One region of the Heyndrickxia faecalis genome, then DNA from elsewhere that is predicted to be linked to it. Evidence: riboswitches for the same ligand, from Rfam matches in the RefSeq annotation. Region 1 holds a riboswitch; the other holds the start of a gene.
What was found. Region 1 has a riboswitch for cobalamin ahead of ABR335_RS15960 (ribonucleoside-diphosphate reductase subunit alpha). Riboswitches for the same ligand answer to the same signal wherever they lie in the genome.
Positions count from the first base shown of each region.

Region 2: it holds a riboswitch for cobalamin, as region 1 does, so the genes downstream of both, ABR335_RS02370 (prenyltransferase/squalene oxidase repeat-containing protein) here and ABR335_RS15960 (ribonucleoside-diphosphate reductase subunit alpha) in region 1, are expected to answer to the same signal.

Region 1 covers NZ_CP158453.1:3,351,667-3,359,898, forward strand. Annotated here, with positions in the region: gene ABR335_RS15940 (glycosyltransferase) at 1-1,011, shown strand, start outside; gene ABR335_RS15945 (glycerol-3-phosphate acyltransferase) at 1,008-1,622, shown strand; gene ABR335_RS15950 (ribonucleotide-diphosphate reductase subunit beta) at 1,945-2,988, opposite strand; gene ABR335_RS15955 (flavodoxin) at 2,933-3,415, opposite strand; gene ABR335_RS15960 (ribonucleoside-diphosphate reductase subunit alpha) at 3,400-5,634, opposite strand; cobalamin riboswitch at 5,761-5,956, opposite strand; gene ABR335_RS15965 (heavy-metal-associated domain-containing protein) at 7,109-7,330, opposite strand; gene ABR335_RS15970 (heavy metal translocating P-type ATPase) at 7,352-8,232, opposite strand, start outside.
Region 2 covers NZ_CP158453.1:487,227-495,458, reverse strand. Annotated here, with positions in the region: gene ABR335_RS02380 (M20 family metallopeptidase) at 1-496, opposite strand, end outside; gene htpG (molecular chaperone HtpG) at 801-2,678, opposite strand; adenosylcobalamin (AdoCbl) riboswitch at 2,844-2,991, shown strand; gene ABR335_RS02370 (prenyltransferase/squalene oxidase repeat-containing protein) at 3,045-4,511, shown strand; gene ABR335_RS02365 (DUF4430 domain-containing protein) at 4,518-5,273, shown strand; gene ABR335_RS02360 (ECF transporter S component) at 5,286-5,849, shown strand; gene ABR335_RS02355 (bifunctional 2-keto-4-hydroxyglutarate aldolase/2-keto-3-deoxy-6-phosphogluconate aldolase) at 6,091-6,762, opposite strand; gene ABR335_RS02350 (PTS sugar transporter subunit IIA) at 6,931-7,374, opposite strand; gene ABR335_RS02345 (hypothetical protein) at 7,371-8,232, opposite strand, start outside.

The sequences.
Region 1 (8,232 bases):
CCGCAAGCACACGGCACAGCCGGGCGGGAAAAGATATCCGTTATTATTCCGGCAAGAAATGAAGAAAACACCCTGCCTGCCCTGTTGGATTCTTTAAACAAGCAAACAACCAAACCCGGTGAAATCATTGTGGTGGACGACCATTCCGAAGACAAAACAAAAGAAACAGCAGAAAAATTCGGTGTCACCGTCGTTTCTGCGCCTGATCTTCCGGATGGATGGACCGGAAAAACGTGGGCCGTCTGGAACGGTTACGTGAAATCCACCGGGGATCTGCTTATCTTTCTCGATGCCGACATCCGCCTTGCTGAACACGCCATCAGCTCTCTTGTTACAGCACAAAAACAGCAGGGAGGCGCCATCTCTGTCGTTCCATACCATCTTACTGAAAAATTTTATGAGAAACTGGCAATGGTTCTGAACCTGCTCGGGATTTTCTCATTCACCTCGCCGTTTGAGCGCCTAAACCGACAAAAAGGGCTTTATGGTGCCTGTATTTGTGTATCAAGAGAAGATTATGACAAAATTGGCGGGCACGGGAATATCCGCGCTGAAATGCTGGACGACCTGAACTTAGGCGCCCGTTTTCAACAGGCTGGCATTCCGGTCACCAATTTTACCGGAAGCGGGCTCGTCTTCTTCCACATGTATCCCGGCGGTTTCAGCCATGAGCTGCAAGGATTTGCAAAAGGGGCGGTGTTAAGCACATCAGCCATTCATCCTTTTACAATTGCGGCTGTAGTTTTCTGGATTCTCGGTCTGCTCATATCCGAGCTCGGCTGCTTCTCCGGCATCCCTTACTTTGTTGCGGGGTATTTGCTGTATGCCGCCCAAATCTATTATTTTAACCGGCATACGGGAAACTTTGGCATCCTGCATCCTTTATTTCACTTTTTATCGATGATTTTTTTCCTGGTTGTCATCCTGTATTCCCTTTATCAGTCCCATTTTCGTAAAAAAGTGCTTTGGAAAGGCAGATACATTGATGTGGGAAGGGGGCAAAACAAATGACTTTTTTATTATCAGCACTTTGTTTTCTTTCCGGTTCGCTGATGTTTTCTTACTGGATCGGCTTGTTATTAAACGTCAATATTCGCAAAACCGGGGACGGAAACCCTGGTGCAGCAAACCTTTGGAAAAAAGCCGGTTACAAATTTGGGCTGCTTGGCATTGCGGGTGACTTCGGCAAAGGTTTTCTTCCAGTTTGGCTGATCATAAAATCGGGGGCGGTCCCATCGCACAAGGCGTTGATTCCCATTGCCCTGGCACCGATTGCCGGGCATGCCTTTTCCCCTTTTTTAAAGGGAAACGGTGGAAAAGGCCTTGCCGTAAGCTTCGGCGTATGGAGCGCATTGACCAAATTTCGCATATCCCTCACTTATGCCGTTATTCTTGCATGCTTTTATGTCCTAGCAAAGGTGGTGAAAAAAGGCAAAAAAACAACCAGCAGTGAAGACAGCCTGCAAACGACAACCGGATTCCTGCTGCTATCCCTCTTTCTCATTTTTCAAAAATATCCTCGTTTTCTCTTATGGATCTGGCTGGGCAACTTCATCATCCTGCTGTGGAAAAATAAAAAAGCGCTCATGCGTTTGAAAAAGGAAAAGCATTTCACCACGTAATTGGGGCTTGCTGAACGAATCCAATTCTGAGTTTGCACCCTATTTGTCCGTAAACGCTGTCTAAAAATATCTCGTTTGTATTGGCTTTTGAATGCAAGTTTTTCCCTAAATTGGTTGTAAACCCCTTGCATTTAAATTTTTGCCAAATCCGTCAGCATCCTTGCCAAATCTAGAAATTTTGCTTATTCAGCAAGCCCTAGTTGGCATGCAAAAAGCGGGAATCACTCCCGCTTTTTTGCTAGTGCCATCCATCAGATCTTTTTTTGCCGTTTTCTTTCCGAAAATATTTTTTCACCGTGCTGCAAACTGTGTTCTAGACAGATTACAGCTCATCAAATCCGTTCAAATCGCTCACTTTTGTATAAGAACGGGACTTTTGTTCAAAGAAATCCGTTTTGGTTGCATCGAAATTATCAGCATAGGCGCGAATCCATTTCATCGGATTTTCAACATGTTCCGGGTACAGCTCGCTTAATCCGATCATGCGCAGCATTTTATTGGCACGGTATTTAATAAAACCTGCCATTTCCTCAAGATCGATCCCTTCCACGTCCTGGAGCACGTATTCCGACCACTCGGTTTCCAAGTCAACGGACTCGCGGAACCGGGCATATACCCAATCGGAAAAGGCCGGCGTGTTCAATTCCGGATGTTCGGAAAGCACCGCGCGGATCAGTTCCGAAATAAAGCGCCCGTGTTCCAGCTCATCGCGGTTAATATAACTGATCATCGTCGATGTGCCGACCATTTTGTTCTGCCGCGCCAGATTATAAAAGAAAGCAAAACCGGAATAAAAGAACAACCCTTCCAGCAGTGTCGAATACACGAGCGTTTTCACAATATCTTCCACATCCGGCTGCTGGGCAAACGCATTGTATTGCTCCATCAGTTTTTTGTTTCGCTTTAGCAGCACCGGATCTTTCCGCCCGATTTCAAACGCTTCATTTTGTTTATCAAGGGACACGACGGACGATAAAATATAAGAATAACTCTCATTGTGGACAGCTTCCTGCTGGGCAATCACCGCCAAAATCGATTGGATGGACGGATCGGTCGCATACAGTGAAGCAAGCAAAATCGTCCTCGTTTGTGAAGAATCGAGCGTTGCCAGCAGGCTGATGATTTTCAAAAACGTTTCCTGCTCTTTTTCCGATAACAGCGGGAATTGTTTCACATCTGTTGACATATTCACTTCATCCGACTGCCAGTAATTCCCCAACAATCGTTTATACGTCTTATACCAGTGCGGATAAGCAAGATCATTCCAGTTTAAAATTCCGCTTGACTTTCCTCCGAATAAGGCAGTCGCTTTATTCGGGTGAACCGGATCCAACGTTTTCGCTTTTTCCAGCAAAGCGTTTGACATCTTCCAGCACTCCTTCTATCCATTTTTCCACTTCTTTTTCCTGGCTTCCCCTCGGAGACTGTTCAATTTTTAACGGTTCCCATGGGCTATTATAAAATTTTGCAAGTTTGCGGGCGGCCAGGCAGAATAAATCATCACCGCCAAATTGCGTTTCCCCCGTTCCAAACACAGCGACATTGGGAGGTTTCCAGCCAATTTCCAGAACAAAATCCTTCACTTCTTCAGGCGTGGCGCCCCGTTCCCATGTGAAAGTTCCGACCAGGATCAAATCATAGTCGCGCGGCGAAAACGGCGGGGAAATGCCGATTTCGTGCATGTCCACCGCCATCCCGCGCGCCCTGCACCAGGATGCCAGCAGTTCCGCCGTTTCTTTTGTATTGCCACTATAGGATAAGTACGCAATCAGCACTTTCAACTTTGGCACCACTCGCATTCTTCCACTTCATTGGAGGTCGAGCGCACATAATAGGTCGTTTTCAAGCCGGACTTCCAAGCTTGCAGATGGAGATCAAGCAACACTTGCGCGCGGATATTGTACGGCACATAAAAATTGAAAGAGATGCTCTGGTCAATATGTTTTTGCCTTGCCGCATTCTGCCGGACGGACCATCTTTGGTCAAGTTTATAAGCCGAACGGCGGTAAATGTTGTACGTCCGGTGGTCTAAATCAGGCGCTGTAACCGGAAATCTGTAATCCTTTTTTTCTTCCATATAATAAGGCTGGAAAACCGGGTCAATGCTTGCTGTCGAGCCGGCAATAATCGAAGTGGTCGCATTCGGTGCAACCGCCATTAAATATCCGTTCCGCAAGCCGTATTTTTTCACTTCTTCAGCAAGCGCCAACCAGCGTTCACTTGTGTAGCCTTTACCGGTAAAATAAGCGCCGGTGCTCCACTTGCTGCCTGGAAATGCCGGATAGCTGCCTTTTTCCCTGGCTAATTCCATGCTGCTTTTAATCGCATAGTAGGCAATGTTTTCGTACAGTTTATCCGCATATTCGACGGCTGCTTCCGTTTCCCATTCAATTCCCTCAAGTGCCAGCAAATGATGCCAGCCAAATGTGCCAAGCCCGACCGCACGGTACTTTTTGTTCGTGATTTGCACTTGTTTAATGGGCAACGTATTGACATCAATCACATGATCGAGCATGCGGACCTGGATGCGGATAAGCCGTTCGAGCACCCCGTCCGGGACAGCTTTCCCAAGATTGATGGAACTCAAGTTACAGACGACATAATCCCCGGAACGGTATTTCTTTACGATCACATTTTCTTCTTTGATCCATTCTTCAATCAGCTCAGTCGGGGACTGGTTCTGGGCAATTTCCGTGCATAAATTGGAGCAGTAAATGATCCCTTTGTGGCTGTTCGGGTTTTGCCGGTTCACTTCATCGCGGTAAAACATAAACGGCGCTCCTGTTTCAAGTTGCGATCTCATGATGCGCTTCATAATCTCGATCGCCGGAACTTTCCTTTTCGAACGGAGATCGGCATGGATGCACGCCTCATATTTTTCACGCCAGCTCCCTTTTCCCTTCTCTTCATCGTAAAAATCTTCAAGAGCAAACCCCATGACTTCTTTTACTTCATGCGGATCAAAAACATACCAGTCCCCGCGCTTTTCCACCTGTTCCATAAAATAATCTGGGATGCACACGCCTGTATAAATATCGCGGGCACGGAGCCGGTCATCGCCGTTATTTAACTTCAAATCGAGAAAATCTTCAATGTCGCGGTGCCACACATCGAGGTAGACGGTAATGGCGCCTTTTCTTGTCCCGAGCTGGTCAACGCTCACTGCCGTGTTGTTCAGTTGTTTGATCCACGGCACCACACCACTCGACATGCCCGGGAAACCTTTAATCGCGCTTCCCCGTCCACGGATTTTTCCCATATACACACCGATCCCGCCGCCGTTTTTCGAAAGCTGGGCGATGTCGGTGTTACTGTCATAGATTGATTGCAGGCTGTCCGCCACTGTATCAATGAAACAACTCGAGAGCTGGCCATGCGTTTTGCCCGCATTCGCGAGCGTCGGGGTTGCGACCGTCATGTACAGATTGCTGAGTGCCCAGTACGCTTCCTTCACATGTTCCATCCGGGTTTCCTGCTGTTCATCCTGCATCAGGTACATCGCAATCACCATCCAGCGCTCTTGCGGCAGTTCATAGACATGCTTTTCAAAATCACTTGCCAGATAACGGGTTACGAGCGTATAGAGGCCGGGATACGTAAAAAGCAAATCCTTCTCCGGGTCGATTAGGCGGCCGAGCGTTTCTATTTCCTGCTTTGTATATTTGTCAAGCAGTTTTGGAGAATAAATGCCTTTTTCTACCAGCTGCCTGATCAAATCATAGAAAGACCCGTACTTGAGGGTTGGATCATAATGCCGGTTTTTGGCGGCTTCGGCATAAAGCTTATGTAAGTAAATTCTCGCTGCAAAGAATGTCCAGGTCGCACCTGCTTCATCGATATTTTCAAGGGCATGTTTAATAAGTAGATCTGTTTTTTCCACCAAAGAGGCATCCTGGTCCCATAACTTTAAAATCTTTTCCTTATAAGCGCCGGTTTCAATCTCCAGGCCTGCAGACATTTGATCAATGAGCTGCAAAATCATTTCTTTTGATTCCAGTTGAATAGATATCACGTTTTCTCCTCCCTTTTTTGAACGCAAAAAAACCGTTCATTTCAGGGGGATGAACGGCAAAAACGGCAGAAAAACAGCATCCGTGATCATCTGTTCCGCCGTTTCCCGTTCCCGCACCCCGAAGAATAGAAACTTCGAGTATTGGCAGGTCTCCTGGCTTGTGTTTCATTCTAATGAAGCCCTTCCCATACCGCCGCCAAAAAAAGCAGCCGGTACAGTGGTTCGCTCTTTCGTCCACACTGACAGTTGCGGGGGCAGCTCCGGTTTCCCACCGGATTCCCTTTTCAGGCATTTCAAAGCCACCAATACTCGCATACTATATTTAGTATTTTTTTGTTTTAGAATTTCTATATGTTGTTATCCTACCATATTCGACAAAAGATATCAATCCTCAGTTACGTTGAATATGTTTCAAGTTTGTCCGTAAAAAGATGCCGAATACGGAGCAGCCTTCTTCGCCTTTTTCCTTAAGGAATGGATTTTCACAGTCCGTTATCCATTTTAGACGATTGAGGGAGCAGGTACAATACATCGGTTTGACTTTACCCATTAAATTTCTCCCCCACACATGACATTGCAAAAAACCAGAAGCACAATGGCAAAAATTTTAAGCGTTTCCTTCTCATTCATAGGGGCGCTCTTCGTAAAGCACTGGTGAAAATGTGGGCTGCTGCCTTCACATAGAACCCGGCTACGTTAAGGGAGCATGGAAAAACGAAGGTCTTTCTTCACATAGAGCCCGGCTATGTTAAGAAAGCGTGGAAAAATGAAGGGCTTTCTTAACATAGAGCCCATCTACGTTAAGGAAGAACGGAAAAATGAAGATCTTCCTTCACATAGGGCGCGGCTATGTTAAGGAAGCTTGAAAAAACGGAGGTCTTCCTTTACATAGAGGGCGGCTACGTTAAGGAAACACGGAAAATTGACGGCCTTCCTTTACATAGAGTGCGGCTACGTTAAGAAAGCTTGAAAAAATGACGGCCTTCCTTCACATAGAGCCCGGCTACGTTAAGAAAGCTTGCAAAATTGACGGCCTTCCTTCACATAGAACCCGGCTATGTTAAGGAAGCTTGCAAAATTGACGGCCTTCCTTCACGTAGAACCGGCTACGTTAAGAAAGCATGCAAAAACGACGGCCTTCCTTCACATAGAACCCGGCTACGTTAAGAAAGCATGCAAAAACGACGGCCTTCCTTCACATAGAGCCCAGCTACGTTAAGGAAGCACGAAATAACGAAGATCTTCCTGTTAAGGAAGCTTGAAAAAAACGGAGGCCTTCCTTCACATAGAACCTGTCTACGTTATAGAGGCAATCCCGATTAGCCCGTTATTCCCGCCCCTTTCAAGCAGCAGTTGCAAAAATGAAAAAGTTGATCCAACAACCGCGACCTTTCTGGGCTGATTCGTATACGTCTTTCAGGTTGCAAAAAAAGAAAAGGTTGGGACCAACAACTGGCCTCAACCTTATCCTTTTTTAATTCGTCTTCACTGCTTGAACTTGATAGCCTGTTTTTTCAACGATTTCTTTCAATTCATCTGCCGAAACCTTTGCCTCGTCAAAATCCACTTTTGCTTTGCTGGCGTTGAAAAGTACTTTCACATTTTCCACACCTTCCACTTTGTCCAGCGCGCCTTCTATTTTTTTCATACAAGACGGACAGGTTAACGTTTCTAATTGCATCACGGCTTTTTTCATTCCGTTTCCCTCCTTTTGTTTTTATTTTACATGCCGCACTGGTTTCCGTAATTGATCTCCATCAAGTTGGCCGATTTTGCTGATCTTGAACTTCTGCCGTCCGCCCTTTGGTGCAAATCCGATCAACCGCATTGCATTTAGAATAACAGCTAAAACGCTTCCTTCATGGACAAACATCCCGGCTGCAAGGTCTACTTGTCCCCGAAGAACACCAACAAGCAAAAATACGACGACCGAAAGTGCAATTGCTATATTCTGTTTCATATTCCGCATCGTTTTTTTCGACAGGGCAAAGGCATGGGCATATTGGGAAAGCTTGTCTGCCATCAAAACGATATCAGCCGTTTCGATAGAGATATCCGTTCCGCCTTTCCCCATGGCAAGCCCGATATCTGCCGTTGCAATCGCAGGGGCATCATTCATGCCGTCTCCTGCCATCGCCACAACAGCTCCTTCCTCTTTCAGTTTCTTCACATAGTCCACTTTTTCATCCGGAAGCAGCTCTGCATGAAAGGCATCAATACCCAATTGGTTGGCGACGGCTCGGGCGGTATGGCGGTTATCGCCTGTTAACATGACGATCCTTTTGATCCCGGCAGCGCGCATGTCCTCCAAGGCAGCCCGGGCATCTTCACGGATTTGGTCGGCGATGGACAGAATGGCTTCCAACTTTCCATTGACCGCAATAAAAATAGCAGTATTCCCCATTTTTTCACGATCGGTTGCGTAACTGCCCGCTGATGGAGAAATGGTGATGCCTTGTGCTTCCATCAATTTGCGGTTCCCCACAGTAATGGCTATGCCATCAATGGTTGCCGTCATGCCTTTCCCTTTTATCGCTTCACCTTCCTGCAAGTGATACCGGTTAAACGGGATGCCCCTTGCTTCTGCTTCTTTCACAA
Region 2 (8,232 bases), 660 kb from region 1:
CCATGGCAAGCGACTCACCGCTTTCATACGACTCATCGGCCGGGTGGACAATCATCGCGGCATCGATCCCATCGAAAATACCCTGTTCCGCCATCGCAACTTTCGCACCGTTCGTTTCTTCTGCAGGTGTCCCGAGCACCACCACGCGGCCGCCGGTTTCGTCAACCATTTTGCTTAAAAGCACACCCGCACCCGCGCTCATCGTTCCGATCATATTGTGGCCGCAGCCGTGGCCGACACCCGGAAGCGCATCATATTCGCATAAAAAGGCAACTGCCGGCCCTGTTTTTCCGCTGTCATAAACTGCTTTAAAAGCGGTCGGCCTGCCGACAATTCCTTTTTCCACTGAAAAGCCGTGTGACGCAAGGAAGTCCGTGAGTAATTTCATAGACTGGTATTCCTGGTCGCCAAGTTCGGGATGATGATATAAGTAGTCGCTCATTTCCCAGAGCTTGGACTCGATTTGACTCAAATGGTGTCTAAGCTGTTCCTTCATTGGATGGCCCCCTTGTATTGTTCGTGTGCGCCAAAGTTAATATTTATAAATAATATGTTATAAATATACATCACCTTTCCCATTCGGGCAACCCTTTTTTATAAAAAATACAAAAAGACCCCATCTTGCTTTCAGATGGAGCCTTCTTCGTCATATAAACTACTGCTATTCATGAAATGTTCCAGCCATACGGTTTGCAAATGTCCCGGTGCTCACCGGCACGGGCACAGCAACCATGCCGGCCGTCGCGGGGGCCGTAGATTTGCTGGATGTCCCGTGGCTTTTTTGCAATATGCGGGCTTCCTTATGCCATCATTTTGCAAATATCATTTGAAAATGCAACCGGGTCTTCAATCTCGAGCCCTTCAATCAGCCGCGCCTGGTTATACAACAGGTTTGTATAAAGCTTGCATTTGTCCTTGTCATGGGCGAACGCCTCTTTTAATGCGTTAAATACATCATGATGGATGTTAATTTCGAGCACTTTATCGGCTTTTACATTTTGTCCGTTCGGCATTGCGCTCAACACTTTTTCCATTTCAATCGACACTTCGCCGTCCGTTGTAAAGCAGACCGGATGCGATTTTAAGCGGTGCGAGGCACGGACATTTTTCACTTTTCCGTCCAGTGTCTCTTTCATAAATGCAAAGAGCTCTTTGTTTTCTTTTTCCTCGGCATCGGTTTCTTTTTTGTCTTCCGTTTCAAAACCGAGATCGCCGCTTGATACGGACCTGAATTCTTTTTCCTTATAATTCATGAGCATCTTGATCGCAAATTCATCGATGTCTTCCGTAAAGTAAAGGATTTCGTATCCTTTATCAAGCACAAGTTCCGTCTGCGGCAATTTTTCAATCCGGTCAATCGACTCACCGGTTGCGTAATAAATGTATTTTTGGTCTTCCGGCATGCGGCTTACGTATTCATCAAGCGTAACAAGCTTTTTCTCTTTTGAAGAATAAAACATCAGGAGATCCTGCAAATCTTCTTTGTGCGCGCCAAATTCATTGTATACCCCGAATTTCAACTGACGCCCGAATGATTTGAAAAATGCTTCGTACTGCTCACGGTTTTCTTTTAAAAGGTTAGCTAGTTCACGCTTGATTTTGTTTTTGATATTTTTCGCAATCAGTTTTAGCTGACGGTCGTGCTGGAGCATTTCCCGCGAAATGTTCAGAGACAGGTCTTCGGAGTCGACCATCCCTTTGACAAAACTGAAATAATCCGGTAAAAGATCCGGGCATTTTTCCATAATCAGAACGCCATTCGCATACAGTTCCAGCCCTTTTTCATATTCCGGCGTATAATAATCGAACGGAATTTTTTCCGGAATGTAAAGAATTGCATTGTAACGCACGGTGCCGTCAACTTTGATGTGAATATGCTTGACCGGTTTGTCAAAGCCGTAATGCTTTTCCATATAAAATTGCTCATAATCTTCATCTGTCAGCTCACTCTTGTTTTTGCGCCAGATCGGGACCATGCTGTTGAGCGTTTGTTCTTCTTTGACCTCTTCGTATTCATCATCGCTGCCCTCTTTCAGGCGCCTTTCCGTTACATCCATTTTAATCGGGTAGCGGATAAAATCGGAATATTTTTTCACAATGGCCCGCAGCCGGTACTCTTCCAAATACTGATCGTAGTCTTCATCCTCTGTGTTTTCTTTCAGCTTCAATATAATATCCGTACCGTTGCCGTTTTTTTCGCACGGCTCAATCGTATAGCCTTCCGCACCTTTCGACTGCCATTTATAAGCCTGATCGCTCCCCGCAGCCTTGGAAATGACGGTAATTTCATCTGCCACCATGAACGCCGAGTAGAAGCCGACGCCGAACTGGCCGATAAGATCATACCCGTCTTTCATTTCATTGTCATGTTTAAAAGCGAGCGAACCGCTTTGCGCGATCGTGCCGAGGTTTTCTTCCAGTTCCGTCTCCGTCATGCCGATCCCGGTATCAGAAACAGTCAGCGTCCGGTTTTCTTTATCCGGGGTAATTTTAATGTAGTAGCTGTCTTTATCAAATGTTAAATTTTCATCTGTCAAAGCTTTGTAATAAATTTTATCAATCGCGTCGCTGGCGTTGGATATCAGCTCACGCAAGAAAATTTCTTTTTGCGTGTAAATCGAGTGGATCATCATGTCGAGAAGCCGTTTGGATTCTGCTTTAAATTCCTTTACCGCCACTTCGATCTCTCCTTTATATGTATAGATGATGGCAATGTCCCTTTAGCACTCCTAACACCAGAGTGCTAACATCTTATTTTTTAGCACAGCACCGCTTGTTTGTCAATGAAATAGTGGCAGAAATTGTCCTTTCCAACAGGCAGGGGTTGTTCTATAATTAATTACTGACATCTAAATACGGGCTTGGGCGATGGAAACAGGTGAAATTCCTGTACGGTCCCGCCACTGTGATGGAAAACATTTTCCTAAGTCAGATCTTTCTCCCAAGCTGTCGGTTTATTTGAAGCCTACGAGGTATAGGCGAAAAAAATTTTGCCCTTGTATACCTCTTTTGTACAAGGGGTTTTTTATGAAAGGAGAGCGGTAATGGTGGGGAAAAGCGCAAGAAGACTCTTTCTGGGAATTGTTTTTGTTTTGGCATTTGCAGTTCCAATCCACAGTTTTGCAGCTGGTTCGGTAACAGAAAGCATTGAGAATACAGCCGGTTATTTCCAAAAGAATCCTGCTTTCTTTAAGAAATCTGAACTGGATTCCGATTTGGTTGTGGCGGCTTTGGCAAAGAAAGGTTTGCTGGAGAAAAAAGAGATATCAGATTACACAAATACGATTTCTCATAAACTCCAGTCATCAAACGTAAGCCGCGGAGATTTAGATAAAGCAATTATCGCTATTAAAGCAATGGGCAAGGATCCGTCTCAATTTATTAATGGCAGGAACCTGGTGAAAGAAGTGTACGCGTCTCCGGCAGATCGTGCAACAGCAACGGTTTATGCTTTTGATTTAATCGCTTTAAGTACGGATGACTATGCAATTCCAAGTAACGCAGAAAATGCACCCGCAAAAATCGCGGCCAAGCTAGTTGATCTCGAAGTGAAAATAACCGATGGCGCAACAACAATTGGAGGAGGCTGGAGCTGGGACACTTCCGGGAAGACCCCGCCGGATACAGACTCAACCGGTATGGTGCTCACAGCCTTGGGCATGTATCAAAAATATTACAATGACCCTTCTGTAAAAAAAGCCATTCGTGATGGAAAAAGGTTTCTCATGAAAGCCCAAAAATCAAACGGGGGCTATGATTATAATCCGGGCATTTCTACAAGTCTTGATGGTGTCAATTCTTCATCTACAGCCCAAGCTATTATCGGTTTATCATCCATTGGTGTCGATCCGACATCAAACAAATTTACTAAAAACCATGTCAACCCTGTTTCTTTTCTACTAAACAACTATAAAATCGACAATGGCTTTAAATGGTTGCCTGGTGATAAAGGAATAAATGATTTTGCGACAGAGGAAGTTTTTGAGGCCCTTGTCGCCTATGACCTTTTTCTAAAAGGAGATACCCTGTATAACTTCAGGAATATTAGCAAATCCGATGCCGGCAGTACGGGCGCAACTGATTCGGATGCTGAAGATAAAGATCCAGGCAAAAGTCCCGGTCACAGCCCGGCTGCAGCTCCTCCGAGAGTGGTTGAAAAGCACACGAAAGAAGTCGTAACCAAAACGAACACCATTACGAATACGAAAGACCATACGATTACGCATAACAACATCACTACAAAAACCAATACGGTGGAAAAACCGGCTACAGCCAAAAAACAAACGCCGGCAAAAACAAAAACAGCTTCAAATGCAAAAAAAGAGGACAAACCTGCAACTGCAACTGCAGCTGCCCAGGCACCCCCTGCAGAAGATGCGCAGCAAGAGCCGAAAAAAGTCGTCATTACCAAAACAACGGGTGTTTCTCCTGTGCACGGCTGGGTCGGTTCCCTTTCTGCGGGTGCAGGCGTCATCCTGCTAATCATCCGTAAAAAATTTCTGGGGGTATGAGCAGGAATGAAATATAAAAGTATCATTATTGATAGTATTGCCGTTTTATTGATTGCATTCGGCGCCTGGTTTTTTATCGACGGTTTCCATTTTGAATCGAAAACCGTTAAAACTTATTCTGAAACAACACAAGTTGCAAACACTTCAGCGAAGGAAAAGGATACGGCAGCAAAAGACAGTACAACCGGAAAGAAAACGGACGCCGCCGGCAGCAACAAAACGGATGAAAAAAGCAATACGGGCGGATCCGAAAGCAATGCGGCGGATTCAGCTGCCCACTCCAAAAATGCTGAAGAAAAGGCTTCTGCAGACAGCAAGACGGATAAAGCACCTGCCACAAATACCAAAACGGCGGTCACATCCAGCACATCAACGAAAACGACAACCGGGGCTTCTTCGTCCGGGTCCGGCAGCAGCCACGCTTCCGGCAACACCGCAGCGCCATCTAAAGCAAAAGCCGAAACGGTTTCTTTAACCGTAAAGGGCTACAAAGGGCCGGTTTTCAGCGGCAAATACAGTTATAAAAGCGGAGACACTGCATTTTCCGCTTTAAAAAAAGCCGCCGCTTCTGAAGGCGTAAGCCTCGATTATTCCGGGTCCGGTGCAACCGTCTATGTAAAGGGCATTAATGGCCAGTATGAAGGGGATCAAGGCGGCATGAGCGGCTGGAAATATAAAGTAAACGGAAAAGAGCCAAACGTTTCCGCAGGGTCGTATAAACTAAAAACCGGCGATCAGGTTGTCTGGTTCTATTCTAAATAGGAGATGCATAAAATGGGGAATCAGCCGCTTGAAAAAAGGAAGTCAGCGAAAACCGCTTCACGGCTGACAAGGAGAATGGCGCTTCTTGCCATGCTGGCGGCCCTGAGCGTCGCCGGGCGGATTTTGATGGCATCGGTCCCGAATGTCCAGCCGTGCACCGTGATCATCATTTGCAGTTCTTTTGTTTTCGGCATCCGCTTCGGTTTGGCGCTTGCCTTTTTGACGGTCTTCGGTTCCGACATGTTTCTCGGCATGGGGCTGTTTGCGATCATGCAATTTCTTGCGTGGGGTACTATCGCGGTGCTTTCCGGCCTGCTCGGCAAGAAAGAGTTATACAAAAAAGTCCCGCATCTCGTGTTATGTCTGTATGCAGCTTTTACCGGCTTCCTGTTCGGCTTTATGGTTTCATTAAATTATTTATTTATCGGCGGGCCGTTTGCGTTTTGGACATACTACCTCGGCGGGCTGTTGTTTGACAGCTACCATGCCGCGGGAAACTTCTTCTTTTATTTAATTTTAGGGCCGGTTTTAATCAAACTGATTGCAAAAGAAAAAACGCGAATCGAACATATTTAGCCCAGGGCTGCCTGTTTCACGCAGGCAGCCTTGTTTGGCTGTTGTCTGATATGGAGCACAACAAAAGATGTTGGGTTAACTTAATGGAGAGAATTTAAGTGAACTATTTGAGGTTGGTAATTACTTTTGAGTTTATATAATGTTTTAACTGCTATGAGTCTTTCAAGATTCCATTGAATAGCACAATAAACAACAGCACCTCCTTCGTATCCATCAAAGGAAGTGCTGTCCTGTATACTTATCAAAATGATACGTACTGATTACTCATTTCTTCAGTCTGTAATTGATATTCCCGTACAAAAGCCCTGGCCATCTTGGCAACTCCCGCAAAATCATTGTTTTCCGCAGGCTTCAACAAGCTTCCGCCAACGCCAATTATTCTGCAGCCTGCCTTTATCCAATCCCCCATATTATCCAGATTTATGCCGCCTGAAGGCATAATTTCCAGTTGAGGCAAAGGGGCTTTAACATTTTTTACAAAAGCCGGGCCGACAATGTTACTTGGAAACAATTTTATTATTTCCGCACCTGCCTGCATCGCTTCTTTCATTTCATTAACAGTCATACACCCCGGGATATAAGGAATTTGATAAAGATTACATAGCAGGGCAGTTCCCTTATCGAAAGTTGGTGAAACAATAAATTTCGCTCCGGAAAGATGTGCGATTTGAGCAGTCGCGGAATCAAGAACAGTGCCAGCCCCTATCAATATGCCCCGCCAATCTTTATATTTCTCTGTAATTTTTCTTATTGCGATATCCGCGTTAGGGACCGTAAATGTTAATTCAATGTTTTTGATACCGCCTTCAATTAAAGCATCTGTAATTGTAATCGCTCGCTCAACGGTATTAGTCCGTAAAACAGCAATAAGCCCATTTTTTTCTAAAGCGCTTAATATATTACCTTTTTTCAAAATGCTCACACCCTTTATCTCTATTAAGAGAACCCAGAATTGCTCTTAATGATTCTTTTACAGTACCGACTTATTTCTAGCCTCTCCCCACTGGTACTGCCTTAAAGGAGAGAATATCCATTTCCAGAGAAAGTTAAGCAGCCTGATCAACTACTATATTACATTGCCTTAAAAGTCTTCATTCTCTTCATCAGAAGGATCTTTTTCTGACGGCCATACCACCATACTCTGCTGGCCTTCATTTAAAATAGCATTCACTGCCTCATGAATAGGAGTGCCCATCATTCTCTGATTGATCGCTTCAATTAACACTGGCAAGTTAACACCGGTAATAACAAATATTTTTTCCTGCTTTTCAACAGGGAGTGAATGAACGGCTAAGGTAGCCTGATTGTAAGGGCTCGCACCAAAAAGGTCTGTGAAAATCATAACGCCATTATCTTGATCAACTTTATTAATTGCTTCAAGTACTTGTTTATTTAAATCCTGAACATTGTCTCCTTGAAACAAATTCAAGGTTACAATATTGTCTGTCCCGCCTATAATAAGTTCGGCAGCGTCCACTAAACCATCACTCAATTTCCCATGGGTAGCGACAATGATCCCGATCATTTGGATTTCCTCCTTGCGACTTGCTCTAAAAACGTAAACGCATTCTTCATATTACTTTCATTCAACTTCTTTTTCTTCAAATCATTCCGTGATAATACAAATTGGTTATCTTTTTTATCTCCGCTAATGATATAAACCAGACGTTCATTCTTTAAAGCTAGTGAATCCTCTTGGCCCCCCTGTTTTATGGCGCTGTATTGCCCGGATTTTGGATTTACCAGATAGAGTGGCTTTTCAGCACCAACGCTATCCAGCATTAAAATTTTCGCATGACTGTCATGCATGACTTTTTTCAAACCTGCATTGTTTGTACAACCAGCATCCACAAAAGCAAACGCCAGCCGTTCTGAACGGAAAGAGGCGATACAATTCAAAAGCAATAATATAGAAGAAGTGTTTTGTATTACATTATTTTTTTTAGGCCACCCTCGTGTAATTTTATTCAGGAAATAAAAATACAGGATGTATATCAAAATACATAATACGAACCAAGTTTTCCCTGTTTCTTTTGCTTGGAATATTGGAATGGCTACAAATAAAGTAAATAGCAATCCAACAATAATATATAAAATGGAAGAAAATAAAATGGTTTTTGTTATACTTCTCTTCCTGTTCTCGACATCAAAAAAATGATATGGACTGAACCGGGCTGCTGGCGTATCATAATAAGTACAGAAAATGGTATCCGCTTTTTTTACATTGCCCACATAAAGATTTTTGTATTCGCTTTTATCTTTCTCATTTATTTTAAATATATCAAGCTTAATATCCTTACGAAACGGAAGGATATCAGCAGATAAGCTTTTCAAAAAACGATCCTTCTGTTTTATTGTATAACGCTTATTAAAAATCAAACGA